DNA from 2 places in the Pseudobacteroides sp. genome. Region 1 is predicted to be linked to the other one. Evidence: riboswitches for the same ligand, from Rfam matches in the RefSeq annotation. Region 1 holds a riboswitch; the other holds the start of a gene.
The links. A riboswitch is a leader RNA that binds a small molecule or an ion and turns the genes downstream of it on or off. The one in region 1 is predicted to bind glycine.

Region 1 (15,436 bases):
CTCCGCATTTAGCATTACCTACTTGACCAACTCCGTCAGCATCTTCAATCTCCCCTACATTTCTAGGGTTCATAAAATGATCCATAACTTTATCGCTATACATTTTTATTACCTCTCTTCACATTTTCATATAATGGTGACATTTCTCTCAATCTTTCAACAATAACAGGCAGTACTTCCAGCAGCTTATCAACATCTTCATTGGTGTTTTCCTCACCATAGGTAAGTCTCAATGACCCATGTGCTATTTCATGCGGTAAACCTATAGCTAATAGGACATGGGAAGGATCTAAAGATCCGGAAGTACATGCTGAACCGCTTGAAGCCGCAATGCCTTTCATATCAAGCATCAATAAGAGTGATTCCCCCTCAATAAATTCAAATGAAAAATTCACGTTTCCAGGTAATCTCTTTTCCCTGTGTCCGTTTAATTTTACAAAAGGTATTTTTTTCATTACCTCTTCTATGGTCCTATCCCTTAATGCCATAATCTTTTTATTGTATTCATCAAGATTGGCCGTTGCAAGCTCAATTGCCTTACCAAATCCGACGATACCCGGTATGTTTTCTGTACTGGCTCTTCTTCCTCTCTCCTGGGCACCCCCATGTATAAAGGAAACAAGCTTTACTCCCTTTCTTACATAGAGTGCACCTACTCCCTTTGGCCCATAGAACTTATGGGATGAAATTGACATGAGATCAATATTCATTTCCTTTACATTTACATGTATATTACCAATGGCCTGAACAGCATCAGTGTGGAAATATATTCCCTTTTCCCTTGCAATCTTCCCTATTTCTGCAATTGGCTGCACAGTTCCGATTTCGTTATTTGCAAACATTATTGTTATAAGTATGGTGTTTGGCCGTATCGCATCGGCAACCTGCTGGGGTGTCACAAGCCCGAACTCATCAACAGGCAGATATGTTACCTCAAAGCCGTCATTTTCGAGATACTGGCATGTATGAAGAACAGCATGATGTTCAATACTTGTCGTTATAATGTGGTTTCCCCTAGCTTTATTTGCATATGCTACGCCTTTGATAGCCCAATTGTCTGCTTCGGTCCCGGATCCCGTAAAAAATATCTCTCTTGCCTGGGCACCGATTGCATCAGCCACCTTTTCTCTTGACTCTTCTATCGCCTTTTTGCTCTCTCTTCCAATTGTATATATGGAAGAAGCATTGCCGAAGCTATTAGTAAAAAATGGAGTCATAGCTTCAACTACCTCAGGTTTAACATAAGTCGTTGCAGCATGATCCATATATATAAGTTTTTCTCCCATAGCATTTTCTCCTTAACCGTTATTGTTTATGTTTTCCCAAAATAATTATTTATTAAACATCATTAATAAAAAGTGATTAATCTCTTATCAGATAAAGTACATTATATCATCATTTTTATTAAGCCTGTGGTACTCATTGATAAGGTCCTGCAAAGATATGGAATCAACTACCTCATTTACCCCATTCATCATTTTTTCCCATATCATTTTTGTGACGCAGAAGCCATACCTGTCACAAGAAGATTCATTATCCCCACTGACACAGCTTACCGGTGCAAGAGAACCTTCTAATGCCCTTAATACAGATCCTACCGATATTTTGTCAGGTTTATCTGAAAGTATGTACCCCCCTTGTGCTCCCCTTATACTTTTTACAAGCCCTGCTTTCCGAAGGGATGCAAAAAGCTGCTCAAGATAGTTTTCTGATAATTCCTGTCTCTCCGCTATGCTTTTAAGAGAAATGTTTCCTTCAGAGCTATGGAGTGCAAGATCAAGCATGGCTTTAACACCATATCTCCCCTTTGTAGATAGCTTCATATTTTAACACCCTCCAATTCCAAGTATATTACTTGGATTTCTCGTAATTAGATTAGCACTTTGGATATAATTAGTCAATACATTTATAAAATTTTACGCCTCGCAGATAAGCGATCATTCTTCTCTATCTCTTTTTTTGCTGTTAAAATCTTTTCTTAAAAGAAACCAGTATGTCAGTGCAACAATTGCATATACAGTAAGACTTTGAACCATATATAGATGAATAAAGACTATATTGACCAATAATAGAACAAATCCAGCCAGCAAAAGCCATGCAACAACTCTTTTCATTTTATAGACCCTCCCTTTTATCCTTGTTTCTGTTTTTCCATCTGTCAAGCCATTCCTTTATTCTTGCCTCATATCCATTGGCTGTCGGTTCATAATAGACCGTACCCCTCATTTCCTTCGGCAGGTATTCCTGATCAACAATATTCCCCTGATAGTCATGTGCATACCTGTAGCCTTGACCATATCCCAAATCCTTCATTCCATTAGCAGGTGCATTCCTTAAGTGCATTGGAACCTCTCCTGTCCGCTTCGTAGAAACATCACTTAATGCTTTGCCGATAGCCTTGTAACTGGAATTGGACTTAGGGCTTGTAGCAACCATGACTGCCGCATGTGCCAGGATAATTCTGGCTTCCGGCATACCGATCATTCTCACCGCCTCTGCAGCAGCAACAGCTACTTGTAGTGCAGATGGATTTGCCATTCCAACATCCTCCGATGCACATATTATTATCCTCCTTGCCAAAAACACAGGATCTTCACCTGCATATATTGCCCTTGCTAGATAAAAAACTGCCGCATCAGGGTCACTGCCCCTCATTGATTTTATAAAAGCACTTATATTGTCATAATGACTTTCGCCTGATTTATCAAATGTAATATGCTTTTTTTGCACACACTCTTCAATTGTTGCCAAACTGATGTGAATTATACCGTTTTCATCAAGCTCAGATGTAAGCACAGCCAGCTCTATGGAATTTAGTGCTGTTCTTGCATCACCGTTGCTTATTTCTGCCAGATAATCAAGTGCATCATCATCCAATTTTACATCATAATTACCCAGTCCTCGATCTTTGTCCTTAAGTGCATTTTTTATTATGCTCTTCAGGCTCTCAACGCCAAGGGGCTTAAGCATAAAGACGGAGGATCTTGATATCAAAGCTTTATTTACTTCAAAGAACGGATTTTCAGTAGTTGCACCTATAAGCACAATCGTGCCGTTTTCCACATATGGCAGCAACGCGTCCTGCTGTGATTTATTGAATCTGTGAATCTCATCTACAAACAAAACAGTCTTTCCGTTAGGATTCAATATAGGGTTTTGGGTATCTGATGCAATCCGTTTAATATCTGCCACTCCCGAGGTTACCGCATTAAGTTTTTCAAACCTGGACTTTGTGGTAGATGCGATTATCCTTGCAAGAGAAGTTTTCCCAGTGCCAGGTGGCCCGTATAGTATGATTGAAGCTATTCTGTCTGCCTTGATCATTCTGTATAGAAGCCTTCCTTGCCCTACAATTTCTTCCTGTCCGAAAAATTCGTCTATAGTCCTCGGGCACATTCTGTATGCAAGGGGTTCCTTTTTATCTCTTGAATCTTCTCTTGTATTTTCTTTTGTATCATCTTTCGAGTTTTCCATTGATATATCCCCCCTCCTTCAATCGCCGAATTTCCCCAGACGTTAACAAGACTCAGGTACTCCTCCCTGAGTCTTGAAATACATTTCTATGGATATTTATTTTAATAAAGTGGATATTTGCCGCAAAGAGTGCCAACCCTCTGAACAACCTTCTCCCTGGAGTTGTCAAAATCAGTAAGTGTCATATGAATAAGTTCTGCAATCTCCTTCATATCCTCTTCCTTCATGCCCCTTGAAGTAACAGCAGGGGTACCTATTCTTATACCGCTTGTTATGAAAGGACTCTGTGTATCAAAGGGGATTCCGTTTTTATTAACTGTTATGAACACCTCATCAAGCATAAACTGAGCTTCTTTACCTGTAACATTTATATTTCTCAAATCCATCAGCATAAGGTGGTTGTCTGTTCCGCCTGAAACTATGTTAAGTCCTTTGTCCATGAGGCTCTGTGCAAGAACCTTTGCATTCTTAACTACCTGATTCTGATAAACTTTGAATTCATCTGTCATTGCCTCTTTAAAGCTAACAGCCTTCGCAGCAATCACATGCATCAGAGGTCCACCCTGAAGACCCGGAAAAACTGCCTTGTCTATCATTTTAGCATACTCTTCCTTACAAAGAATCATACCTCCACGAGGTCCCCTTAAAGTTTTGTGGGTAGTAGTTGTAACAAAATGTGAATAAGGAACAGGGTTTGGATGGATACCCGCAGCTATTAATCCTGCTATATGAGCCATATCCACCATCAGGTATGCTCCCACCTCGTCGGCAATTTCCCTAAAAGCCTTAAAATCCAACTCTCTAGGATATGCACTTGCACCTGCAACTATGAGCTTTGGATTGTTTTCTTTTGCAAGCTTCCTTAATTCCTCATAATCTATTCTAAAGTTGTCGTTTCTAACTCCATAAGGTACTATCTTATAGTACTTACCAGATATGTTTACAGGGCTTCCATGGCTTAAGTGGCCGCCGTGAGCAAGGTTCATACCTAATACTGTATCACCTGGCTCTAAAACTGCAAAAAACACCGCCATATTGGCCTGAGCGCCTGAGTGGGGCTGAACGTTTGCATGCTCTGCTCCGAATATTTGCTTAGCCCTTTCGATTGCCAGCCTCTCTACCTCATCTACAAATTCGCAGCCTCCGTAATATCTTTTTCCAGGATATCCCTCTGCATATTTATTTGTAAGCGGTGTACCCATAGCTTGCATAACTGCATTGCTAACAAAATTTTCAGATGCAATAAGCTCTATTTTGTTCCTTTGACGGCCAACTTCGTCTTTCATAGCCTTTGCAACTTCTGGATCAATTTTTAAAACTTCATCAATATTGTACATAAAAATCCTCCTAAGCATTTATAAATAAAATGTGATTAATCAAATGTATAGATTTTATAGACATTAAAAAAAGCCAAACCCACATGATTTGACCTCTGAAATCAATTATACACCTAACTCTGTCCTTTTGCCTGAGAGATTATTCCCACATCATCTGTGGCGAACTTGCCCCTTCGGCGCCTTGACGGTCTCTCCAGAGGTGCGTCCTGTTATAGTCTTTTTACCTGAAAGTGTAGCTTCTTCGGTGTGCCTTTATATATCACTTTTACCTAAAGCTTATATATTAAAAGGCATCTCTCCCATAACACTCATCCGCAATATTTTATTAATCTTTAACAAATTAATTATAATAACAAAAATAATTTATGTCAATTAAATGCCTAAATTTTTTTATGCCAATGTTGTAAAATCCTTTTAGAATGTAAAAATCAATTGATAATGGTACTCATATGATATAGAATAAGCCTAAACAAATTCAAATTAAGGAGGATTCAATGGATCGTCGTTATATAACAACAACTTTTTCATTTGATGACAAAAAAGTAGTATCTTACCTAGGCATTGTAAGGGGCATCACTGTTCGTTCGAGAAGTATAGTAGGAAACATAGGTGCAGGAATTCAAAGTATATTTGGAGGAAACATATCTCTCTATACTGAATTATGTGAAAGAGCCAGACAGGAAGCGTTTGAAATCATGGTACAGCATGCCGATCAGATTGGTGCAAATGCCATAATCGGAATGAGATATGACGCCAATGAGGTTTCACAAGGCATAACCGAAGTTTTATGCTATGGAACGGCTGTCAGAATAGAGTAGAGACCCTAATTCCCTATATATTGAGAAAGGGGCCTTAGGCCCCCCTTATACTCAACCATATCTAAATCGGCTTATTTTTATTATAGTGATTACTAAAGTCTACATATCCTTCACTGTGGAGAAATAAGTGTCAAAATCTTGTACCATTCCTCCAAACTGGATTAATACTTCTCTTAGCTGTGTATATTCCCATTTGGAAATTTTATGGGCATTTTTTTCTATATATCCCCTAATAGCAGGTAATGCTCTTCTATCTCCATATACACCCAAAGCATTTGCTTCGATGAATTTGTAGCTGCTTTCCTTAAAATATTTCTTTAATTGGTTGTAAACAGCATCAGATTTGTTTTTTGAACCTATTCTTGCCAGACTAATTAGCAGAAATCTATAAACCTGACCTTTTTTGTCACTGCTTTCAATCGCACTTACTACTCTTTCGATAGCAGGTTCTCCGATTGCCTGTATGGCATTCATAACTGCAGTCAATGTGTTTGCATCAGTCTTTTGATCTTCCATTTGTGATACTATCTTAAATAAAGGCTCTAATAATTTTGTGTCCCCAATTATTTCTGCGGTGTGCATTACAGCCTTTTGTCCAAATTTCATGCATTTTTGCTCATCCAATTCCAAAGAATTCAACATGGCTACCAAATCATCCAAAAGTTTATCCTGACTAGCCTTTATGTGTTTGGCCAGACCATTGGGGATTATGCCTGCGTTTTCAACTTCAAAAGCAACTACCAAATCTATCACATCAGATAAATTATTTAAAATTCCGAAATACTGGAGAGGTGTCATACCGCCGATTTCCTCATAGGCGATATTTTCCCAGGAGTTCATCACATCGTATGACTCAATAACAACATCGGAAACCATTTTTGTATATACTTCGTCATAAGTATTATTTCTAATTGAAGCTTCAAGATACTCCTTATTTTCGTCCTGAAACTTTTTTGCATGCTTCTTTAATTCACCAGACAAGCTTTCAGATATAAATTTGTGCTTTTCGTTAGTAACTATCATTCCAACACCTCATTAATAAAGTTTATATTCACTTGGTTTTAAAATCATTTTTAATTATAACATATATAACCCAAATGTGCTATTAAACTAATTCGTTCAAGTTAATATTGATTTTCAAAGGCTATGTCATTGTTAGAGGTATTTTTGTGTAAAAATAGGTTTAATAATTGTACGCATTGTTAATAAGTGATAATATTTATGTGGAAGATCAACTGGAAATATCAGTTTTAGTCCTGTAATTACATTAAAGCAGATTTTCCTCTATGTATTTGTTGACTTTTAGCTTATAATTCTCAAAGGTATATTCAGGTTGGAAGTCTTTCATAAACTATGCGTTCCAGTTCTACATCTTCAAGGTTTGTATAAATATAATTGCGTCCGTCTATGACTGCAAAACTAGTCCGTGTGCGTTACCCTTTGATATGTTTTTCGTTAGTACTATTTTGGGGTAACAATTTTATGCTTCTAACAATCTTCTCCATATCAGTGTAATCTCCAGTTGTACTGATCTGTACCTGATGCAGCTTCAGGATTAGTTGAGTATATCCATCCATCTGGAATATCTAAAGATATTCTATTGAAATTAGTAGTCTGAGTGCTTTCTTGCACTTGGGTATTATTATCAGTGATCTTTGCCGTCCTTGTTTCTCCGTTCCATGATACAATTGATCCAAGACTCTCAGAGATAAATCTTAGCGGAACCAATGTCCTATTCTGTATTATCTTGGCTGGTACATCAAGCTTTTTATGAATGCCGTTTATAGTTGCATCAGTACTATCTACTTTGATATTAACCGTTCGAGTACCTTTTACTCCTATTGCTGTTCTCGTATTCGCGTTCCAGGTAACAACAGCACCGAGAGCCTCAAAGATCGCTCTTACTGGTACAAGTGTCCTTCCATTCTCTATTACCGGAAACACATCAAATTTAACTATATTGTTATTAACTATTACTGTAATAGGATTAGCTGCTTCATGTACTATAGTAAGATTCAAAGTAAATATTACAGCAAACATTGCTGAAATTAACCTTTTTTTTCAAAATAAACATATTATCGCCCCACAATTTTATTATTTTTATTCTATCAGAATATAAAACATAATTGATTAGCACAAAAATATTTTACACACTGTTTTCATCCCTTAGTTGTGACTTCTCAACAATACTTATTTTGGGGTAGCTTTCCATAGTTTGATTGAAGTGCCTTGCTACAACCATTATATCTGTGATGTTTATTACTGAATTATTATCTACATCCATATCCGCCAAATAATTAGAATCGCCTTTAGAAGTATTAAAGGCTTTTGCAAGTTGAATTATATCGGCAATATTAATGCCTCCATCTTGGGATCCAACCAAATCCCCTACCCACAACTCAATTGGCGATTCAGGCAGAGATATAGAAATATTGTTATTATCTATAATAACATCCTCTATCTTCCTCTTTAAATAGTTATCCTTACTTATCTCAATATCATACCCTTTATCTGATCTGGGGACATTTGTAATTTCAAAATACCCGTTTTCATCAGATATAGCAGAAAACTGAGTACCAGATAATGATATATTGAATCCAGCTCTTAAAGAATTCAACAAGCTATCTGTAAAGTCCGGCTTGATATACCCTGTTATTTTGGATGTGTCCTGTATCAAAGTATTGCTGATTGTAAGTGTATAATCACCCACTGACAGTATTGATTCGTTATTGACAACAATATTATATACATTATTAGCTATTAAATTACAACATAAAGTATTGTTACCAACATCCGCGTATTGAATATACATACCATATGTGTCATAAATTTTTATGATAGAATTCATATCGGTTTTTATTTTAAAATAGTACGTACCCGATGTTGGAGGAATAAATTTAAATGCATCATAATCTTCCGGATAGTTTATGGAAGCGTTAGTATCACCAATTTGTACTATGGAAGCTTCTTTCATAGTGTTACCATTGTCATCTGCATGTGGTGGATAAATACAAATATTATAAGGTTCAACGTGTTTATACGATTTTATGTCAATGAAGTAAATTTGATTTTCCTGAAGAAAATAATAAAAATTAGAGGTATCTAATTTATAATAATACTTATCAATAATATTACCTTTTTTATCATATAAATATATATCATTGCTGTCAATCTCAGGCACTGATATACAATACAAACCTTTAACGGTAGTTGTTAAATTGAATGTATCGCAATCGCCATAATAATCAACTCTGCCAGATACGGGAACTTCCTTTCCCAATGTTTTTGAAAAGCTGGGTGTATTCCCAAAGTCATCTATAATTGGTCCTTTTAAAGTAAATGAATAGCTAAATGTTGCTAGATCTACGTCATTTTTAATGTAAATATAATATGTTTTATCTTTGGCTAAAGAAAAATAAGCTTTTGAAACATTGTCAGTAGCACCGCAATCTTTGCTCACTGTATTGCCATCTGAATCCAGAATTCCTATAGCATTTCGCATATATGTATAAGGACCAATGCCGGGATTGACTTTTGTATTAATGTTATCCATGCAGTACATACCACTTATTAATGGTTTAAAGGAGAAATAATCTTCATCGCAGTTATTGATTTCTCCTTTGATCTCGGTATTCAATTGGATTTCTGTTGCTGTTTCTACTGAATTTCCATAATCGTCTTCACTTGATTCTTTAAGTTCGAATGAATATCCGAAGGATGAAGCATACGCATCATTTCTAACAATAATATAGTATGTTTCTGCTTTTTTCATCTTGAAATACGCCTTTTCACCACTATAGTTAACTCTTGCACTAAGGTTATTGGAATCAATAATTACCAAATTGCTTGAAGGATAATTACCAATATAGTATATTCCTGTATCTGAAGGCTTAAAGTAAAAGAAATCAATATCATAATGTAAATTTGCATATCCTACAATAGGACTATCCAATTGGATTTCCTTTGCTGTATCCTTTGAATTTCCTTCATCATCAATTGGTCCTTCAAGAGTAAAAGAATAATCGAATATTGAACTTTTGAAGTTATTTGAAATAGATATATAATATGTAGTGTCTTTCGTTAGATTAAAATATGCTTTTTCATGGCAATAACCAACACTTAAATCATTGCCGTATGAGTCAATAATTCTGGTGATGTCACACAATACGGGAGGAGAACTATTTCCAACTATTTTAAAGCTGTCCATGCAGAATACACCATCAGTTGAAGGTCTGAAAGAAAACCAGTCAATGTCAAAAATGTAGTTATTACTACCCTTAATTATAGTATCCAATTGAATTTCCCAGGCTAATTCTTTTGCATTTCCATAATCATCTTCAATGGGCCCTTTCATTGTGAATGAATAGGAAAATGTAGAATCAGGAAAATTACATTTTGTAGAAATATAGTATATAGTATCTTTTTCTAACCAAATGTATGGATCTGAATCTCTATAATACACTATTCTTATAATTTTTCTGTTTTGATCAAAAAGCGTAAAATTTCCATCAAAGGTGGCATACCCATTAGTTATCTTAAAGTCATCTATGTAATACATTCCTTCAACAGAAGTTCTAAAACTAAAAACGTCGCTTTCTCCAAGTAAACCTGCAATACCATTAACCTGATTATACATCTCAATTTCATATGCTGAATCGGTTGAATCCCCATAATCATCAATAAATGGCCCTTTTATCTCAAAAGAATAATTAAATGTTGAATTTACTGAGTTGTTTGATATGGAAATAAAATAAGACTTGTCATTACTCAGATTTAAACATGCCCTAGAATTGCCGTCATAATAAATATTCATATTATTACCGTCAGAATCAATCATCTGTAAAACATTTTTTATATTAGGAACCGGATTGTAGTTGCTGATATTTGATAACATAAATCCGTATATAAAATACTTCCCATTTGCTGAAGGCGTAAAACTGAAAAAGTCCCTGTCATTCAGGTAATCCATTTTGCCCATAATTTTTTTGTCCGTTTGGACTTCTTGGGCTGATTGTTGGAGTAATGGATTTATTGTGGGTGTTGGTGTACAGACAAATGTTGAATACACGCTTTCCATTACTGTTGGTTCAGGTGTCTGGTAAACAGATTGTTCGCTATTAATTGGAAAACCTATATTGAAATTCGCAATTAATACAGAAAGTACAGCCAAAAAGCTTAACATCTTTTTTATTCCACTAGTAATCATTTCTTTCTCCCCTTTTTAAATTTAACTCATAAGTATTTCCTAGCATATAAAAAATTTTATATTATTTAATAAATAAATCTTATCATTTGTATACTTAATTATCAACAAAGGGTTAATTTGATTAACAAAGATTAAAATAATGAAATAAGTGAAGATACATAAATCAATTGAGTATCTTTCGAAAAATGGCCTTCACGCCCACAGGGAAAAAGGTTGGAGGTCATTATTATTATTATTAAAATTCAACTATTAAAATTTTACATAAGATTCCAATGATTCAAATTGTATATTATAACACTGATATGAATTATTGAATTAGATGGACATTCAGCTATTATATACATAAAGTTTAAAGTTTTTTATATTTTTCATACCTTTTGTACTATTATTTTCAAACCCGGTAAAATACTCTTATTAGATTTCTAATCATAATTAATTTTCAACAGAATAAAAACTCAAACTCTTACAAATTCTATATACGACTTTCATTAAAGAGCTTTCAAGGTAAAACATTAGTTTTTAACATTTAACTATCTATTTATAAAGAAAGGAGTCTAACAAATGAACAAGAGCAAGAAACCTAGAACAACTATTACACCAAACTCTCAAAACAAGACTGAACAGGTGATAACTCAAAATGCAGCAAATCCTGAATTTAAGAATAAAGCAAAGGGTAAGCTAATTGATAAATAAATAATAAATAAAAAGTAGTTGTACAGTATTATATGTATTATATAAACACCGCAACTACTTTCTGTCTATTTTTACTCAAGCAAACTCATTAGGCAACCCCTTTATTTATTGTCCACTGTTACATTAATTAACTTTACTGAACGATTTATCATTACAAAGGACTCCGCCCTCGTTACTTCCTTTTCTGGATAAAACATATTTCCAGGATATCCTTTAATAATATTCATTTCAACTGCTTTTGCCACATACTCCAAAGCCCAAGTATGAATGTTCCCTGAATCAGTAAAACTCAATTCTGTGCTTTGAGCCTTTCCAAAAGCAAATGCTCTAATTAAAACAGCAGCCGCTTCCTCACGGGTAATATATTTGGAAGCCTTAAATGAGCTATCATCATACCCAATCATAAGCTTATTCTCAAGAGCTGTTTCGATATATGGTTTTGCCCATTCAGCAAACTCTCCTGCATCTTTGTACTGGATGGAACCTGTATTGACTATCTTAAGCTTAAGCACTGATACAATAAGCTTAGCCATTTCAGCTCTTGTAATTTTAGAATCTGGCTTAATAGTATTGTCATCATATCCACTCACAATTTTGTCTTTCATAAGTTCCGAAATATCTGTCTCCGCCCAATGTCCTTTTATGTCCTGGTAGCCTGAAAATGCTTCAGGTATTTTTTCTTCCGGAACAGTAACTATAGTCGGTGTTGTAGGAGTATTAATATTGTTTGTAGATGTATTAGCATTTGAAACTATTGTTGGGTAATTCACCCTCACCACACGAACCTTGTATGTTTTTTGCGTTTTTTGATCTTGGGCAATTACAGTGAAACTTAAGTCGTTATCACCGATTTTCAGATCAAGTACTCTTGTGTTTCCGCCTGCAATAGATGCACCTGCATCATATACACTTGCAGCTACTGAAATACTTTGCGTGCTGCTAGATACATTTATCTGGTATTGGGTTTTTGATGGTGAAAACGCGGGTGTCAGTTTTCCTTCACTCGAAGTAATGCTTTTTAAATCCGCATTGTCGGATAATACATTGACGGTTCGGATGCTTGGAACTGCCGCGTTTCCCGCTGAATCATACACTGAGTAGGTTACTGAATAACAACCTGGAACCAATGTATCTACATTGTTTTGCACAAGAATTTGTTCATCCTTTATAATGTCAAAATTGTCTGTTGCACTTGCTCCTGGGTCTATGTATTCACTCCCTACAACAATGCTTGTGATGCTGTCACCATTAATATTAATGCTAGGGTTTGTTTTGTCAAAATAAACCGAAGATGTCACACTTAAAGGTTGCCCCACAAAGTTTTTTCCATCTGCATTTTTTTCAATTGACGAATAATCGCTTATAGTAACCGGAATATAGCCTTCGGTATTATCATCGCTCATTTTATAAACCGCTGACCATACACCTTCTTGTTTGGTTACCTCCGCTTCACTTCCGCCGATCATTACCTTAGGTGCTGTAATAGCTTCACTTGGTGTTATTGTTAAAGTGATTGTATCTCCTATCTTTGCAAATCCATTATTCCTGTTACTGGATGTCACAAAGTAATTTTTGATACTGACTTCCGGGGAGCCAACCTTTTCCCAGGAAGAATATGCAGTCGTACTTTGGTTGTAGGGCAAGCCTTCCCCGTCATCAGTGCATGTTATTTTAACACGGATATACTCATCCCTATCATCTGAAGTCAATTTATATGAGTCCTTTGTTGCACCAGCTATATCTGTTACATTCAAGGCCTCTAAGCCTGAAGTTCTTTGCCATTGATACGAATACGCCAGATTCCCTGATTTTAAATCAGTGTTATCATTCCACATACCTGTTGTTGCATTCAAGGTTTGACCCACCCAATAACTTCCTGATACAGCAGGTTTCGTTGTGTTGCTTGGCGGATCATTGATGGGCTTTATTGTTATGTTAATTTTTGTTTCAATGACTTGACCATCACCATTGTCTTGGTTAAGTACCACCAGGTCCGTTCCACTGTAATTTAATACTGGTGTATATATTACAACCCACTTTCCATCTCGTATTCCAGTATTGGCAGTACCATGTGAAGGATTTGTCTTAATGCTGTAGCTGGTACTTGAGCCATTCCCTTGTGGCAAAAGGATAAGATTATCTTTACTATCCTCATCAAAGGAGGAATCCAGCATGATTGTGTAATTTAACTTTACATTAGCTGAATAATCATAATCTTCAACTACAATTTGTTTGAAGCCTGCACTGTAATTTTGAGGATTCCAATAATCAACACCCCTTAAAGTATAAGTCTCAAACCCTTTTGTATAGTTCTTAGGGTTCCAATAAGCTTCATCCTTAAGTACATAAGGTGTAAAAGCCCTAGTATAGTTTTCAGGGGACCAGTATGTTTCATCTTTAATTTTATAGGATTGAAATAAATTATTTGCTGTATTTGATGGAGCCCAATATGCTTCATTTTTTATTGCATAAGGCTTCCAATGGGAGGAAGTTGCACCTATTTCATTGATATTTGCATTGGTATACCTTGAAGCAAGTATACTTGAACCGTAGATAGTATATCCCCTACCATTTGAATCTTCCCTGGAACATAAATAATAATTGTTTGTCTGTTTGCAATATACAATATCTCCCATATGAGGGCTCATATCAAAAAAGTCGTTAATGATTACGAAGTTATAGTCTTGGGTTACCTTATAGTATGAGCCTTTATCCGAGAAATAATCTCCGGCAGCATGCTTTCCGCTTATGACACCAATTGTCCCTTGTGGTGTATACGATCCAGTGCATTCATAGTAACCACCGTTAAAAGAAACTTTATCTCCAGTATTATATGTCTTTTCTACCTTCCATTCAGGAACTGTTTCCAAATATGGAGTATGAGCTGTTTTTACCTCATAGTAATTGTTGTTGTATCTGATGATATCTCCTGTTTTATATGTACTTGTTATATTCCAATTAAAGACTTTATCTGCTTCAGGCGTATGCTCTTCTGTTACCTGATAGTATTTCCCATTTCTCTCAACAATATCTCCTACTTTGTATGTGTTCCACATTTGCCATATTGTATATGCATCCAAGGTGGGAGTATGTGGGCTATTAACTTTATAAGCAGCTCCACCATATGAAACAATATCTCCTATATTGTAGGTTTTTCCTACTTGCCAGGGCATTGCCTGATCTATTATGATACTGTGGTTACTGATGCATTCATAGTGTTTGCCATCATATAGTAGCACCTGTCCCTTTGTGTAAGCTGCACCGTTTGCACCATCCCAAGATTTGCACGGGTCCATGGCAGGATACAATCGCACATTGTTAACATCCTTATCGTTTAGTTTTCCATCATAGTTTAATATGACAAAATCGCGTTTTTTGAGGTTGGTTCCTGTCACCTTATAATGGTTACCTGTCTTCAACAGATTTGTCCCTGTCAAACTTCCTTGTCCATCAAAATCAAATTCCAAAACGAAATTATCAATGGTATTGTTATGTACAACATCATCATAATCGTTTGTAAATTTAATCTGAAGCTTGGCATTTTCGTTCACCGATTCAATTCCCAAAATTACACCGCTCGATGTAATATCTACTTTTGTAGAATCGGCAAAAACTCCACAAACAGGAGATACCACCACAACCATAGATAAAATTAAAGATAATACCCTTCTTTTAAACATTCTTCCTACTCCTTTTTATTTATTTCCTCCAATGGACTGATAGCATTTAAATTTTAGCCCGGAGGCTGGAATTAAACAGCACCCTCTCGGTCCCAAGCCAAGCACTCTTCATTGAAAATGATTCAATTACTGGCTTAAAGATACATAAAAAATCATTTGTCGCCAAGCATATGCAGTGTTTTTAGTCATGATTAATTTACCATGCCAATGATCAATTTTTGTTTGCTG
Region 2 (15,436 bases), on a different contig from region 1:
AAGTTTATAACTTCTCCTGCTATTCTCAATTCAGGATTCGTTTCTATTTTTATATTAATTTTCTGAGTACTCAGAATTTCAGACTTTCTTATATGATTCTTAATACCTTCAATAAGGTCGCTAATGCTAAAGCTGTCCATATTTTTTGTTGTAAACTTGGCGTACTGGTCATTGATCTGATCCAAAACATTAGTCATATACCTTAAAGTAGAATCAATTCTTTCTATCCACGAACCCATATCTTTAGCTATATCGTGATGATCTTCCATTGTTACGGATTTGTCATCAATTGACTTTTCATATTCTTCTACCAGAGAATCCAGTGCAACGGTTGAGCCTGCAATTGTCATTATATGTGATTTTATATTATTGGCTATGCTGATTAATAACTGACCTAAAGTTGACATTCTTTCCTGCTCACTTAATTGTTCACTCATTCGTTCCTTTTCTAAAAGCATAAGTGCACCTTTTAATGTATTGCTTATCTGTCCCCTTAAAAGTTCAAAATTTATAACATCATCACTGTCAACCTCAAAACAAACAAAACCAAAATGTTCACTATTAAAAAACAATGGCTTTACAAGATATGTAAACTGCCTGTTATTAGGTATAAAGTTATCAGGCACCAGCATCTTTGTTTTAAACAACATGTCCTGTAATACTTGTCTTTCGTTATCATAATAAGCATACATAAGCTCTGAAAAATCCGGTATAGTGCTATTAAGATTTATGGGTCCTTCCTGGTATTTAATAATAAAACAGCTTTTGATGTTTAACTTTTTTAACGCTGTTGTTAAGAGATCATAAAGTGTTTCAAGGCTATAGGTTTGTAAATTTTCATGGATCTTAAAATTAGATATTGCCCTTATATAAAAATCCGAAAAGGTAGAAGATCTATTGGTATTTGAACTACATCCACAGGATTCTCTTACTACCATGGAGGTAGGAAGCTTTATCACATCAGATACTTCTGTACCGTTAATCTCCTCAATAAGCAGCTCAATAGCCTTTTCGGATATCATGTCCATAGGCTGACTTACAGTGGTCAGTGAAGGTGTTATTATTGCCGAATTGTGAGCATTATCAAAACCGCATACCACAAAATTATCTTTATAATCAAGGTTCATGCTTCTGAAATATTTAATGGCTCCAATTGCCATTTCATCATTGGCACATACAAGGGCATCAATTTTTATATTATTTTTTATTATATATTCTGCTGTTTCCCAGCCGGTCTCCGACTGGAAGTTACCGCTAAAAATTATCTTATCGTCAACCTCGATCTTGTTTTCTTCCAAAACGCTTATGTATGCACTAAACCTTACATTGGCTTCATCATTACTTAAAGGCCCCTTCAAAAACCCGATCTTTCTAAATTTATGATAATTTACCAAATGATCCACTAAGCTTTTCATGCCTTTTTTGTTATCCACAAGTATGCTGGGTACACCCGGAATATTTTCATATATAGAGACCTTTGGAATACCTTGGAACTCTTTGATATAGTCAATAAAGCAGTCCATTGAAACCTTATTTATCAAAGTCCCTGTTGCTATTATAAGGCCATCAAGTCTTGCAGCATCAGCAAGCTTGTAAACTATGTTATGCTCTCCGCTTATATTATCAGTATTAAATAGAATCCTTCCCTCATAAGTGATCAGATTGACATCCAGCTTCTCTGCCGCTTTTCTTATTGACGTCCAGAAAAGCGTCTGAAAATCTCCATCAATTTCATTTACAAAGAAACCAATATTCGGTCTTCTTCCCATAAATAATCTCCCTTTCAGAATTCTATCTTCCCCAGACTTTTCTGTCCAGACTTCTATATTGAATTGCCTCAGCCAGATGCTGTAGCTTGATATCAACACTCTCATCCATATCGGCAATTGTGCGGGCTACCTTTAATATTCTGTTATGTGCCCTTGCACTTAGCCCCAATCGCTCAAAGGCGTTTTTCAAAAGTGCCTTTCCTTCATTATCCAGTTTGCAGTATTTGCTTATCAGGGAGGAAGTCAGTTGGGAATTGGAAAATATTCCAAGACCTTTATATCTTTCAACCTGTATTTTTCTAGTCTTATTTACCCTATCTCTAATTACATGGGATTTTTCCCCGGATTGGGTACTGTCCAGGTCTGCATATTGTACCCCAGCTACTTCTATGTGCAAATCAATTCTGTCCATAAGGGGACTTGAAATCTTTCCAAGATATTGCTGTACTTGCTTTGGTGAACAGCAACATTCCTTGCTTTCATCCAGTAAATTACCGCATCTGCACGGATTACCACAGCAAACAAGCATTGTTTTTGAAGGATATGAAATACTTCCGCTCAATCTTGATATGGTCACATAACCATCCTCCAAAGGCTGTCTCATAACCTCAAGTGCTTCTTTGCCATACTCCGGTACCTCATCCAAAAACAAAACTCCGTAGTGGGCAAGGCTGATTTCCCCAGGTCTGGGGACATTTCCTCCGCCTATAAGGCTATAGCGTGATATTGTATGATGTGGAGATCTGAAAGGTCTTCTAGTCATAAGTGGTGTCTTTGCAGGAAGAGTTCCCGCTATACTATGAATTTTAGTAACTTCAAGGGCTTCCTCAAATGTCATGGACGGTAATATTGAAGGGATTCTTCTGGCAATCATAGTTTTCCCAGAACCTGGGCTTCCGATAAGTAAACAGTTGTGACCACCTGACGCAGCCACTTCCAAAGCTCTTTTAACATTTTCCTGACCCTTAACATCAGAAAAATCAAGTTCATCCTCGGTGTTTTTGCAAAAAAGTCTATCGATATCTATAGTGTAGGGATTAATTTCCATATCTTTATTCAAGTGCCTTATTACATTGATAATATTCACTGCCGGAAGAACATTAACCCCTTTGACAACTGCTGCTTCCTCAGCATTATCCACTGATAGTATTATGTTTTCAATCCCTTCATCCCTTGCCCGCACAGCCATAGGCAAAACACCATTAACAGGTCTTATTTGACCGTCTAGTGACAACTCACCTATAAACATATATTTATGTATTTCACTTGTATTTATCTGCTCTGTGGCTGATAATATACCCAAGGCGATGCCTAAATCAAAATGGGATCCTTCCTTTCTTATACTTGCCGGGGATAGGTTTACAGTAATCCTTCTCACAGGAAATTCCATCCCTGAATTTTTTATGGCAGCCCTGACTCGTTCTTTTGACTCCCGAACAGCAGCATCACCAAGCCCTACAATATCAAAGGAGGGAATTCCGCTACTTATATCAGTTTCTATTTCCACAACATATCCATCAATGCCAACCAATCCACAGCTTTTAATTCTGGAAATCATAAGGGATCAGCCTCCTCATTAATTGGGTGGATGATAAACTGCCAGTAAAACTTAAATAATAAAAACATATATTAACTTATTTATTATCGGATAAAATTTAAGATTGTTTAATAATTATTAAACTGTAAATACCAATTTAATATATCAGTACCATAAAGGATGGTGGCAAGAGTACCCAATACGATAGCTGGTCCAAATGGTATAGCTTCTCTAAGCTTCTTACGCCTGATTATCATCATCACAATTGATATTAGTGAGCCAATGATTGCTGAAAGTATAAATGACACTATTACCATCCGCCAGCCAAGGAAAATCCCAATTGGTATGAAAAGCTTTACATCTCCCAATCCCATTGCCTCTGTCTTGTAAATAAATAGGCCAACTATTCCTATTAATAAAAGCACAAGAGAAACTGAGGCCCCCCCAAGTACAGGATTCCACCAGGCTCTATCCATATAAATCGGAAACTCATAAAAAAGATTATAGACAAATACCAGAAGTGCACCCCCCAGACCTGCAAACAACAAATCGTCAGGAATAATATAGTAGTCCATGTCAATAAAAAACACTGCTATCAATACTGACATCAGATAAAGAAATGCAAAAAACTGTATTGTAAAATCAAACTTTAGATACAAGAGTACACAAACAACAAGGGCAAACAGAGTAATCTGAATGGGTCTGCCAAATATTTTACTTTCACATTTGCCGCATCTTCCGTGATGTAAAAAGAGGTTTATTGGGAAAAGCATTTGAAGCGGTTTGAGCTTTGTGCTGCATGATCTACAAAAAGGCCAAGCCCATGTAACGTCTTCAATGTCATTTTCCACTACTTTAGGAATTCTTGATGCAATTATATTTAATAATACTCCAAGGAACAAACTAAAAATTGATAATAATACGATTGCCATTTGCAGCCCTCTTCCTGTTTGTTAATTGGCGGTGCTATCATACAATTTTTATTATATTGGATTAATGATTACTTTTCAAGTCATAGTAAACTATAATTCCTTAGAGTGGTATAACATAGACAACAATTTCTTAAAATACAAAAAAGTTTGCAGGCTGCTTCAAAGAAGGCCTGCAAACTTTCTGCCTTTATTACTCAATAATTCTAACCATCTTAATCCCAGGAATACTCTTGACAGCTTGATATATCTGTTCATTTACTTTTCCGTCTACGTCAATCATATTAAACCCAATATTGTTTTTATGATGAGTAAGCATGTCTGCAATATTTAATTTATTGTTAGCAAGTATAGTTGTAACCTGTCCTACCATGTTAGGAACATTTTCGTGTGCGGTTAATATTCTTGTGCTTCCTGATCTCACCATATCACAATCCGGGAAGTTAACTGAATTCTTGATTGTACCCCTTTCAAGATAGTCCTTAACCTGATTAACAGCCATAACAGCACAGTTTTCTTCCGACTCAGGTGTTGAAGCTCCAAGATGAGGTATAGTAATGACTTTATCATTTCCAATCAATTCATCTTCAGGGAAGTCGGTCACATAGCATGCTACAGTTTCATTTTCCAGAGCCTCAAGCATGTCTTTATTAACAACAAGACCTCCTCTTGATAGATTTATTACCCTTGCTCCCTTTTTCATTATAGCAAACTTGTCTTTATTGAACATTCCTTTTGTTTCAGACCCAAGCGGAACATGTACAGTAATGTAATCACATGTAGACATAATCTGATCAAGGCTGGTTGCTCTAATTACACTGCTTGAAAGCCCCCATGCCGCATTAACCGAAATAAAAGGGTCATATCCTATAACTTCCATACCCAATGAAACAGCATCATTTGCAACCATAACGCCTATTGCTCCAAGACCTATAACGCCAATTCTTTTTCCCTTAATTTCAGGGCCATCAAATTGGGATTTGCCCTTTTCCACCAACTTAGGAACCTCATCTCCCTTGCCTTTAAGTGATTGAGCCCAGTTAATTCCCTGGCAAATGCGTCTGGATGACAGAAATAATGATGCTAATACAAGCTCCTTTACTCCATTGGCATTCGCACCTGGGGTATTGAAAACAACTATTCCCTTTTGCGTACACTTGTCGATAGGAATATTGTTTACTCCTGCTCCTGCCCTTGCAATAGCCTTGAGGTTGGGTCCGAACTCCATTTCTAGCATATTGGCACTCCTAACCAATATAGCATCCGGATTTTCTGCATCATTTGATAATTTGTAATGATCCACCGGCAGCAATTCCAATCCTTTTTCAGAAATACCGTTGAGCATTTTTATATTAAACATAAAAGCCCCTCCCTTTTTGTTTGTTTACTAAGTAAAATTTATGCAAATATAAAGGAGTCAAACTCTAATAGAGTGACCCCTGTGATAAACACAATAATACACATAAATAATGTGAATTAGCTCTGTCCTTTTGCCTGAGAGATTATTTCCTTAACAGGAACTTGCCCCTTCGGCGCCATATATTGGTCTCTCCAGAGGTTCGTCCGGCTGAAGTCTCTATACCTGAGAGTATGACTCCTTCGGTGAACGGAATGTGTTATTAACTCTTTAACCCTTAAATATAATTAATAAAACAAACAGTTACTCTCCCTCAACCATCATCCGATAATATTAAATATTCAATTAACTTTAATTATAATAATCTATACCATTGTTGTCAACAAATTTTACCTATAGTCAACCTTAATGTTGTCGTAAAAAATTATGGTGTAGAATACGACACAATTTCCTAAATATTTAAAAAACTTCACATAGCAGTTTAAAGATAATTTCTCCAAATTGCTATGTGAAGTCAATTCACTAAGATAACACTTTATTTATATTCAGTATTTAGTTATTCAACAATTGCAGATGCCTTAATTGATTTACGGCTTGGGTCAGAGAATGATCCCATCTTAGAAATCTTTAAGCTGTCGGAATCAGATGAGACATCAGCTTTCAATTTTAATGTTATGTTGGCAAATACCCCATTTTCCTTTATAGGCATGGATCCTTGTGTAGCATCGTTAAACAGGAATGAGATAGCACCAGGAGTTCCGAAATAACCGACAAAATTAACTATTGGTAAAGTTGCAATTAAACCAGCATCAACACTTACTACTTCCATAACACTAGTATCGTAAGAAAGTCTAAAGTCACAGTTATTTAATCCTTCTTCAGTAAGCCCTTCGAATTTAACCGGTACTGTTACAGTGCTGCCTGCTTTACCGTTGAAGTCCTCTACAATAACTCTTAATCCATCAGCGACAGGAGTTGGAGTCGGCGTAGGATCAGCTGCTGCAATAGTTACTTTTCCTTCTGCGAAGGATGGCAATATCTGGGATATTTTGCCGTTTGAGAATGCTGAGAATGACCCTACACGATTGAGGCTTAGCTTGCAATCCCCAGATGTAGCATTATCCTTTATTTTAGCCTTTATTACAGCAAACACTCCATCAGAAACTATCTGTAATGAGCCTTGAGTTGCATCACTGAAAAGGAATGATATATACCCCTGTGAATCAATATTGGATGAGAAATTGGCTACAGGAAGCTGAACTATTGATCCTGCTGTTATGCTCATAATTTCAAGTGCATCCTTATTGAACATCAATTTGAAATCACAGTTGTTTATACCGTTTGCAGGCACACCATTAAAGTTAACAGGAATCTCTATTACATCACCTGGCTTACCTTTTCCATTGCCTATTTCTACATTCACTTTCAATGCCGGATTAGTAGGAGTAGCAGTTGGTGTAACTGTTGGTGTTGGAGTATTTGTTGGCGTTGGAGTACTTGTTGGCTTTGGTGTACTTGTTGGCTTTGGTGTACTTGTTGGCTTTGGCGTACTTGTTGGTGTCGGTGTGAAGGTAGATGTTGGTGTAGGAGTATATGTAGGTGTAGCAGTTGCTGTTGCCTTTACAGCAATTACAGTCACCTTTCCGTTTGTAAATACAGGCTCAACACGAACCATGTTTTTACTTGAGAAAGCACCAATACTACTTAATGTTATTTGGTAATTTCCTGTTACATCAGGATTTAAAACTTTAAACTTGATATTTGCAAAGACACCGTCTTTTATTATTGGACTTTGACCTTGTGTAACATCACTATAGAGGAATGCAACAATTCCATTATTGCTGTTTGAAGTAAAGTTAACACTTGGAAGAGTTACTATATCACCTGGGGTTACACTAGTAATACTTAATGCACTGCTGTCAAATGATAATCTAAAGTCACAATTATTTATACCTTGTTCAGGTACATTAGTGAAGCTTACAGGCACTATGGCTTCCTGCCCTTCAACTGTAACATTTCCAATATCAACCTTTACTTTTAATGCAGCAGCATTTGTAGGAGTACTTACAGGTGTTGCCGGGGTTTCAGTAGGTGTAGCTGTTGGTGTACTCTGTGCCTTATTAACAATTAATTCACCATCTTTTGTACTGGCTTTTATAGCAACCATATTCTTACTGGAGAAAGAACCCACTTTGATAAACTTGATCTGATATTTACCTGCTGGTGCATTTTCCTTAATTTTTACGGTGATATTTGCAAAAACACCATCTTTAACTATAGGATTTAAACCCTGAGTTGCATCACTGTACAGGAATGATATGATTCCTGCACTCTTGTTAACAACAAAGTCAGTCAGAGGACTTGGTATAATATCTCCAGCCTTTACTTCAACAATATCCATTACACTGCTGTCAAAAGAAAGTCTGAAGTCACAGTTATTTACCCCATTTGCAGGTACGTCACTGAAGTTTACCGGAACAGTTACAACACTTCCAGCGTCACCCTGCTGGCTGCCTACAGTCACATCAATCTTGTTTTCAGAAACTATAGGTGTAGGAGTAGGTGTAATTGTAGCACTTGGCTTGATTGAAGCAATGGTAACATTACCATTAGTTGATGTTACTTTTACAGATTGCATGTTTTTTGTTGAACATGCACCCACACTGCTGATTTTTATGTCGTATGTACCCGCTATTGCAGTACTTTTTATTACTGCCTTGATTTTTGCAAACATTCCCTTAGTTACAATCGGGTTAGACCCTTGAGTAGCATCGCTGTATAAGATTGATATCTGTCCTGCCTTGCTGTAATTGGCAGAAAAATCAGTTAATGCAGAAGGAATTATAGCTCCAGCCTCAACATCTTTTATTTGTAAAACGTTGCTATCATAGGAAACCTTGAAGTCACAATTGTTAATTCCTGTTTCAGGAATATTCTCAAATATTATTGGAATATAAATTTCATTTCCAGGCTCACCATTTGTGTCTCCTATTTGAATGCTTACCTTTGCATTTGTAACAACAGGAGTCGGTGTAGCCGGTGTTGGTGTAATTTTTGATGCAGATACTTTAATAGTACCTCCATCTATAAATGCGTCAACCGGTGTCATCTTGTATGCTTCAGATGGACTAATGCTTGATATTGCCCCAACTTTTGAGGATACCAACATGTAATCCCCTGCAGCTGCACTATCCTTTACCTTTAGCTTTACACTTGCAAACAAACCGTCATTCTTTATCTGATTTGAACCTTGTGTAGCATCTGCAAACAAGAAAGATACTGTTCCGTTACTCTTTGCATAAGAATAGAAATTTGTTGAGGAATTGTATATAATTGAACCTGGAATAATGCTTTCCATTTCAAAAACATCACTGTTGAACTGTAATCTAAAATCGCAGTTATTTATTCCACTAATTGGAACATTTTTAAAACTGATGGGTACTGTAACAGATTGACCTGCAACGGCCTCGGCTGATTCAACCGATATCTTTAAGCCATCTGTAACAACTGCTGTAGGTGTAGGCGTTTGTTTTACATCCCCCTTAACATTCAAAGCACCTGATGCGAAGTCTGGATTGATCTTTCCGCCTCTTGTGTCTGAAAATGATCCTACGGAATCCATTTTTACAGTATAATTTCCGCTTACTGCGTTATCCTTAATCTTAAATTTCAAATTGGCAAAAGGACCGTTGATGGTAATCGGTAATAACCCTTGTGTTGAATCACTGAATAAAAATGAAACAACTCCGGATTTACCACAATATGAAGAAAAATTTACAACAGCATTAGGCACGATTATTCCAGGTGTAACTTCTTCAAGCTCCATCGCATTGCTGTCAAATGACAATCTAAAATCGCAATTATTGATTCCGGCTGTTATACCTTGAAAACTTACAGGTATAGTTACGGAATCACCCTGACCTCCTGCGGCTGTGCCTATAACTACATTGACTGCTGAGGCCGCAAACGATACAATTGGAAACAAATTAGAAACTAACATAACCATCATTAGAACAAGTGCAAATATTTTATTCTTTTTCACTTAGATAAACCCCCTTTATTTTGTTCCGTACTTATTTATAAAACGAAACTTTAAGCACTTTTCTAGTTTACCCCTTAGATAAGATAAGTAAAACCCCTTAGTCTTTCTCTCTGTTAATTCTCAGTCGCAAATATGCGGCTATTTGTATGCTCTATCCTTTCCGTATTCTGTTATTAATATAACTTTTTGGAGTCTCAACAGAATGTATTGGCTTTTGTTAAGTTGATATATCACTCCTCTCAAAATAGTAATAAAAATTAATTTGCGGTTTTTGTACGCATTATAAAACAAAACCGCAAATATCTTCAGAAAAATTATATTTAATCAACGATCTTTCTAATTTGCCTTTTTCAAATAATATCAATCATTATTTGATCTATTAAATAAAGACCAGTTTATTTATTCCTGAAGAATTAATTTTTAGTCAATAATCAATTATTAAAAAATTGTAAAGTATGGATTTCGTACTAGATGTGAAAATTGTTATAAATCAGGATCAAATCAGCAATAGGTAATATAAATATTATAACCCAATAGATCTAATATCTGCTTGGAGTTGAGAATACTTATATCTTTCAAGAATGAAGTGTGTTATTGGTTCGAATAAAGAGTATGTTTAATTTTGTATAATCAGTAGTAAAAAAATCATTTATTAGTGTATAGTTAATCTTAACAGCTTAAATATTATTCAGCATTACTTTATATAAAAGCTATTTATATGCTCATATGAATTTTTCAAAGTTCGAAAAACAATAACGCTGCAGTAAAACAATCAATTCATGCATAGCTAGACTAATATCTCTAAATTAATTAAACCCTCGAACATTGTTTCTCGTATAAATGCAAAAGTAAATCAATGAAACATACAACGAAGAACCCAGTAACAACCGATCTCGTTAAAATATATTAGTGTATGTAACTCGTTTAATATTACTTCCTTAACCACCTTATATAAAATTAAAGAAAAAACGGACAACAAAAAGGAAGAAATCAAGCGATATCTCAATTGCTTCCCTATGTAAAAAATAATATTATTACGAATCAACTAAATATATATCTAATCTCTATAATCTATTATAATCAATTTGCACGGTTTTTTTTATGATTTATTTTTTGATTTTTTGATAAGACTTATGAATTTCAAACAAATTATAAACTATCCCAGAATTTCATCAAAATATTCCCCCAAAATACCATCATTTTCAAATCCATTAGCTGAAAGAATGGATTCGAATGTTATAACTTTATCTTTGCATCTTTTAAGTACAGATCTCATGATCATAGCAAGATATTCCTTCTGATTTTTTTCCTCAAGTTCTTCTGTGTATATAGATTTGTCATCCCATGTTTTAGAAAGAACATGAACATTAGTTAATTCCTTAATGCTTCTAGGCGTCCAATTTTTGCTGCTCAAACTGCTTAATATAATAACCTTAGAAGTCATTGAGCATGATAGATAGGATACAGGAGTAGTTAATACAACCGAATTGCCTTGCAATTTCTCCTCCAATTCAAAAATACTCTCTGAAGCTTTAATCCCGCTTCTTACCATTTCTAAAAAACCCTTGTCCACACTGATATTCTTAAACCTCGATACTATTTCGACAAATGTTTGAGCACTATCTATGAGATTTTTTGCCTGTAATACATCATTATCGGACAAATCATGGGATACAAGTATTTCAAGAAAAACCTTCTGCAGAAAGGCATCTATCGGCAGCTTATTTTCTAGCTCCCTGTATTCATCAATCCAATTTCTTATATATTCATATTTTTCTATATTATAGTATCCTATTCTCTCTACTAGACCTGGAAACTCAATATCAGGAAACTTTGCAAAGGGCTTTTGCCTGCAAATCTCATCTGCTAGAATAGAGCTTCTTATTGGGTCAATCTTTAATATCAGCCTTATTAAAGCTCTCACATTATCCCTGTTAGGGGGAAGATTGAATGAGGGATGACAAAGTAAAGCCAATGTAATAAGTGCCTGAGAAAAGGGGTTATCTATTATTCTGTTTTTTCTTGAGTGATTGTTTAAAGTCAGACCGTTAGCTTCCAATATTCTTCCGATAACAAACTCAGTAACTGGGTCTGCATACGTTGATAGAATTGTTATATCCGAAGGAAGGTAACCCTCTTCCCTTATGAGTTTTACTATTTTATCACCTATAAGTTCTAACATCTCACTTCTAAGTTCAACAGGCTGGGTCCTCTCAACAAATGCTTTATTTGATGCTTTGAAGGCAGTATTTCCCTCAATGTATTCATAAAGCATGTCTGAGAATTCATACATAAAGCTTTGACATGTAAAAGAGCTATCAAGGTTTATAACCTTGCACCTACCCAAAAGCTTTTCCTTCACATACTCATGGCTGCTGCCGAAAACCTGACCATACCCGCCCTCATGGTTATAACCGAAAAGACAAGACCTGACATTAGGCAGAAGCAATTCGATAAAATCAACCTCTGTAGGCACACACTCTTCAAGATTATCTATTATTAAATGCTGCACCCTCTTAAATAGCTGCTCTCTATAGAAATCATCCGTAATAAGGCAATTATTATAAAGCTCAACAGCCATGGCAAAATCAAACACTCCAAGCTCAATGCACTTATTTCTGTATGCAGCGGTAATATTATCAGCATCACTGAAAATCTGCTTTTTGAGGTCATCTTTGATTTCCAGAGAATTGTACAGCCTTTTACCTATATCCTTATAAGATATACCTGAGGTTGCCGCTTTAACAAGATTTGAAGTAATATCTATGGATATCCTATCTGTAAATGATGTCACCCCTGGGAATATTCCCTTTCTTTCCCTGTGTGCCTGGATAACTGCAGATACCAAAAACTGGGCAGACTCAAAAGTAAGGAAAGTCGGCTTTATCCTTCGGTCCATAATATCTCTGCAGTTTTTTAATACAATCGGATAATGGGTCCTGATTTCACTCTGAATAAATCCATAATATGAAGTTCTCCAAATGTTCCCGGACCCCTTAAGAAAGGTTTTTGTTCTCCAATCAAGGGATTGAGTCCTATTTAATAAAAGTATCAATATTTTCTCACTTGGTATCCCCAGCCTGTCCACCATATATTTGTACCTTTCCAGTAATATGGTGGTCTTACCGGAACCTGATGATCCTTTTAAAATAATCTTTGAATGCTTCGGTGTTTCTATAATACCTTTAAATTTGCTATTGTCAAATATAGCTAATCACCCCAAAAAGTCTCTTGGGAATATTATAGCACCTCAGGCAAAATTTAAAAATATATTTAATAAATTTTACCTTTGATTAATAAAACTGCTGTAACCTGTATAGCAAAAATAATAGGAATTCCTATCATGAATTTCATGTGCCTGGTCTTATGTCTGAACACAAAAAAAGATGAATATAACCCCGGGCATCCCCCGATTATCCCCAACAGAAAAAGCGTTTTTTCCGATATTCTCTGTTTTTTATGTCGGGCTTTATATTTATCAATACCGGAAATAATGAACGCAATGATATTTAAAATAATAAGAACTACAGCTATAATATAATTTTTAGGCATTTTGGTCACTCCAGAATAATTTATATATGTATATAAAGATAACGAGTCTGTAATCTTACTTACAGCCCGTTACCCTAGACATCAACCTTTATGTTGAGGTGAGAAATTTTAGACTATTCATCAATTTCGCAAACTGTTGATAGGTGCGGGTATACGGCCTCCGCGCTTTATAAATTCCTCACTGCCAAATCTATTCACGTTCATAACAGGTCCCGAACCTAAAAGCCCTCCAAATTCAACAATATCTCCTACTTTCTTTCCGTAGGCAGGAATAACTCTAACCGCAGTCGTTTTATTATTTATCATACCTATGGCAGCCTCATCGGCTATAATCGCAGATATGGTTGAAGCACTGGTATCACCCGGTATAACAATCATATCGAGCCCTACTGAACATACACAGGTCATAGCCTCAAGTTTTTCCAATGTAAGAGCACCAGCCTTGACAGCCTCAATCATTCCGGCATCTTCACTTACCGGTATAAAAGCACCGCTCAATCCCCCAACATATGATGACGCCATAACTCCACCTTTTTTGACTGCATCGTTTAATAGTGCCAAAGCTGCAGTTGTTCCATGAGCACCACATTTCTCAAGTCCCATTTCCTCCAAAATGTACGCCACACTATCACCTACTGCCGGGGTTGGGGCCAATGAAAGGTCTACAATACCAAACTCCGTATTAAGCCTTCTTGAAGCTTCCTGTGCTACCAACTGACCCATTCTGGTAATTTTAAAAGCAGTCTTTTTAATGGTTTCGGATACAGTTCCAAAGTCCGCACCCCTTACCTTCTCCAAAGCACTTTTTACAACTCCCGGACCACTTACGCCAACATTAATCACACATTCCGGCTCACCTATTCCATGAAATGCACCTGCCATAAAGGGGTTGTCCTCAGGAACATTTGAAAACACCACAAGCTTTGCACAAGCCAGACTGTTATCATCCTTTGATAGCTCTGCAGCCCTCTTTATTACTTCCCCCATTTCTCTCACTGCATCCATATTTATCCCCGCTTTTGATGTTGCCACATTAACTGATGAACACACTAATTTAGTGGAACTAAGTGCTTCAGGGATTGATCTTATAAGTTTCCTGTCTCCGTTTGTATAACCTTTATGAACCAGTGCCGAAAAGCCTCCTATAAAGTTTATACCGATTGCATCAGCCGCTTTATCCAAAATTTCTGCGAATCTCACATAATCTTCTTCATCGGAACTTTCAGCAATAATTGAAATAGGAGTTACAGAAACCCTTTTGTTAATAATGGGTATACCATATTCCTTTTCTATATCATTCCCAGTCTTTACTAAATCAGCTGCAAGCCTGGTTATTTTATCATAAATCATTTGCCTCGACTGCTTTGAGTCCTTATGGCAGCAATCCCTTAACGATATACCCATTGTGATTGTTCTTATGTCAAGGCACTGTTCCTGTATCATATTGATTGTCTCAAGTACTTCCCTTGTTCTTATCATTAATCCATCCCCCTAAATTCTATGCATTGAGTTAAAGATGTCTTCATGTTGGATCCTTACTGAAAGACCAAGTTCCTCGCCTTTTCTCTCCAACCTGTCGGCAAGTTTTGTAAAATCTATTACAAGGCCTGAAATGTCTACAAGCATAATCATGGTAAAAACATCCTGAAGTGTTGTTTGGTTTATATCTAATATGTTTACATTGTTATCCGCCAATACATTACTGATCCCGGCAATTATTCCGACCCTGTCCTTACCTATAACTGTTACGATAGCTCTCATAAATATACCCCCGTTAAAATATTTTAAAATGTGTCATATAATAACCCTTCTATATTTTTCTTTATTTAGATATTCAAAGAAAATTAAAGCAAATATAAAATCTTCCCGGCTAGAACGGTATAAGCGTATTATACAGTTTAAAATCCACAATATCAACCCGAACATATGTTTGATTTATTGATGAATTTGTGATAAATTAGCTGTAATAACCACATATGACGAAAAGGTGATGAAATGGAACTGGAAACCAAACTGGAAATCTTATCTGCAGCAGCAAAATTCGATGTATCATGTTCCTCAAGCGGCAGCAACAGGAAGAATACTCCAAACGGCTTGGGCAATGGCCATAAGGCTGGTATTTGCCATAGTTGGTCGGAAGATGGCCGATGTATATCACTATTAAAAATACTTTTTGCAAACCAGTGTATATATAACTGTACATATTGTGTTAACAGATGCAGCAATGACACCCCAAGAGCTGCTTTTACT

Region 2: another riboswitch for glycine. It lies ahead of VIO64_RS04805 (3-phosphoglycerate dehydrogenase family protein); the one in region 1 lies ahead of glyA (serine hydroxymethyltransferase).

The regions. Positions count from the first base shown of each region.
Region 1 covers NZ_DATCTU010000045.1:86,647-102,082, reverse strand. The annotation lists gene nifU (Fe-S cluster assembly scaffold protein NifU) at 1-103, opposite strand, end outside; gene nifS (cysteine desulfurase NifS) at 96-1,286, opposite strand; gene VIO64_RS08290 (Rrf2 family transcriptional regulator) at 1,374-1,823, opposite strand; gene VIO64_RS08285 (hypothetical protein) at 1,938-2,114, opposite strand; gene VIO64_RS08280 (replication-associated recombination protein A) at 2,116-3,474, opposite strand; gene glyA (serine hydroxymethyltransferase) at 3,576-4,811, opposite strand; glycine riboswitch at 4,929-5,010, opposite strand; glycine riboswitch at 5,014-5,123, opposite strand; gene VIO64_RS08270 (YbjQ family protein) at 5,306-5,629, shown strand; gene VIO64_RS08265 (hypothetical protein) at 5,729-6,652, opposite strand; gene VIO64_RS08260 (copper amine oxidase N-terminal domain-containing protein) at 7,136-7,669, opposite strand; gene VIO64_RS08255 (hypothetical protein) at 7,776-10,835, opposite strand; gene VIO64_RS08250 (hypothetical protein) at 11,397-11,528, shown strand; gene VIO64_RS08245 (S-layer homology domain-containing protein) at 11,630-15,208, opposite strand.
Region 2 covers NZ_DATCTU010000032.1:49,200-64,635, reverse strand. The annotation lists gene VIO64_RS04820 (substrate-binding domain-containing protein) at 1-1,769, opposite strand, end outside; gene VIO64_RS04815 (YifB family Mg chelatase-like AAA ATPase) at 1,792-3,327, opposite strand; gene VIO64_RS04810 (A24 family peptidase) at 3,435-4,238, opposite strand; gene VIO64_RS04805 (3-phosphoglycerate dehydrogenase family protein) at 4,429-5,595, opposite strand; glycine riboswitch at 5,716-5,792, opposite strand; glycine riboswitch at 5,796-5,916, opposite strand; gene VIO64_RS04800 (cohesin domain-containing protein) at 6,149-9,634, opposite strand; gene VIO64_RS04795 (UvrD-helicase domain-containing protein) at 10,791-12,812, opposite strand; gene VIO64_RS04790 (DUF1294 domain-containing protein) at 12,908-13,186, opposite strand; gene VIO64_RS04785 (PFL family protein) at 13,307-14,665, opposite strand; gene VIO64_RS04780 (ACT domain-containing protein) at 14,678-14,947, opposite strand; gene VIO64_RS04775 (putative DNA modification/repair radical SAM protein) at 15,182-15,436, shown strand, end outside.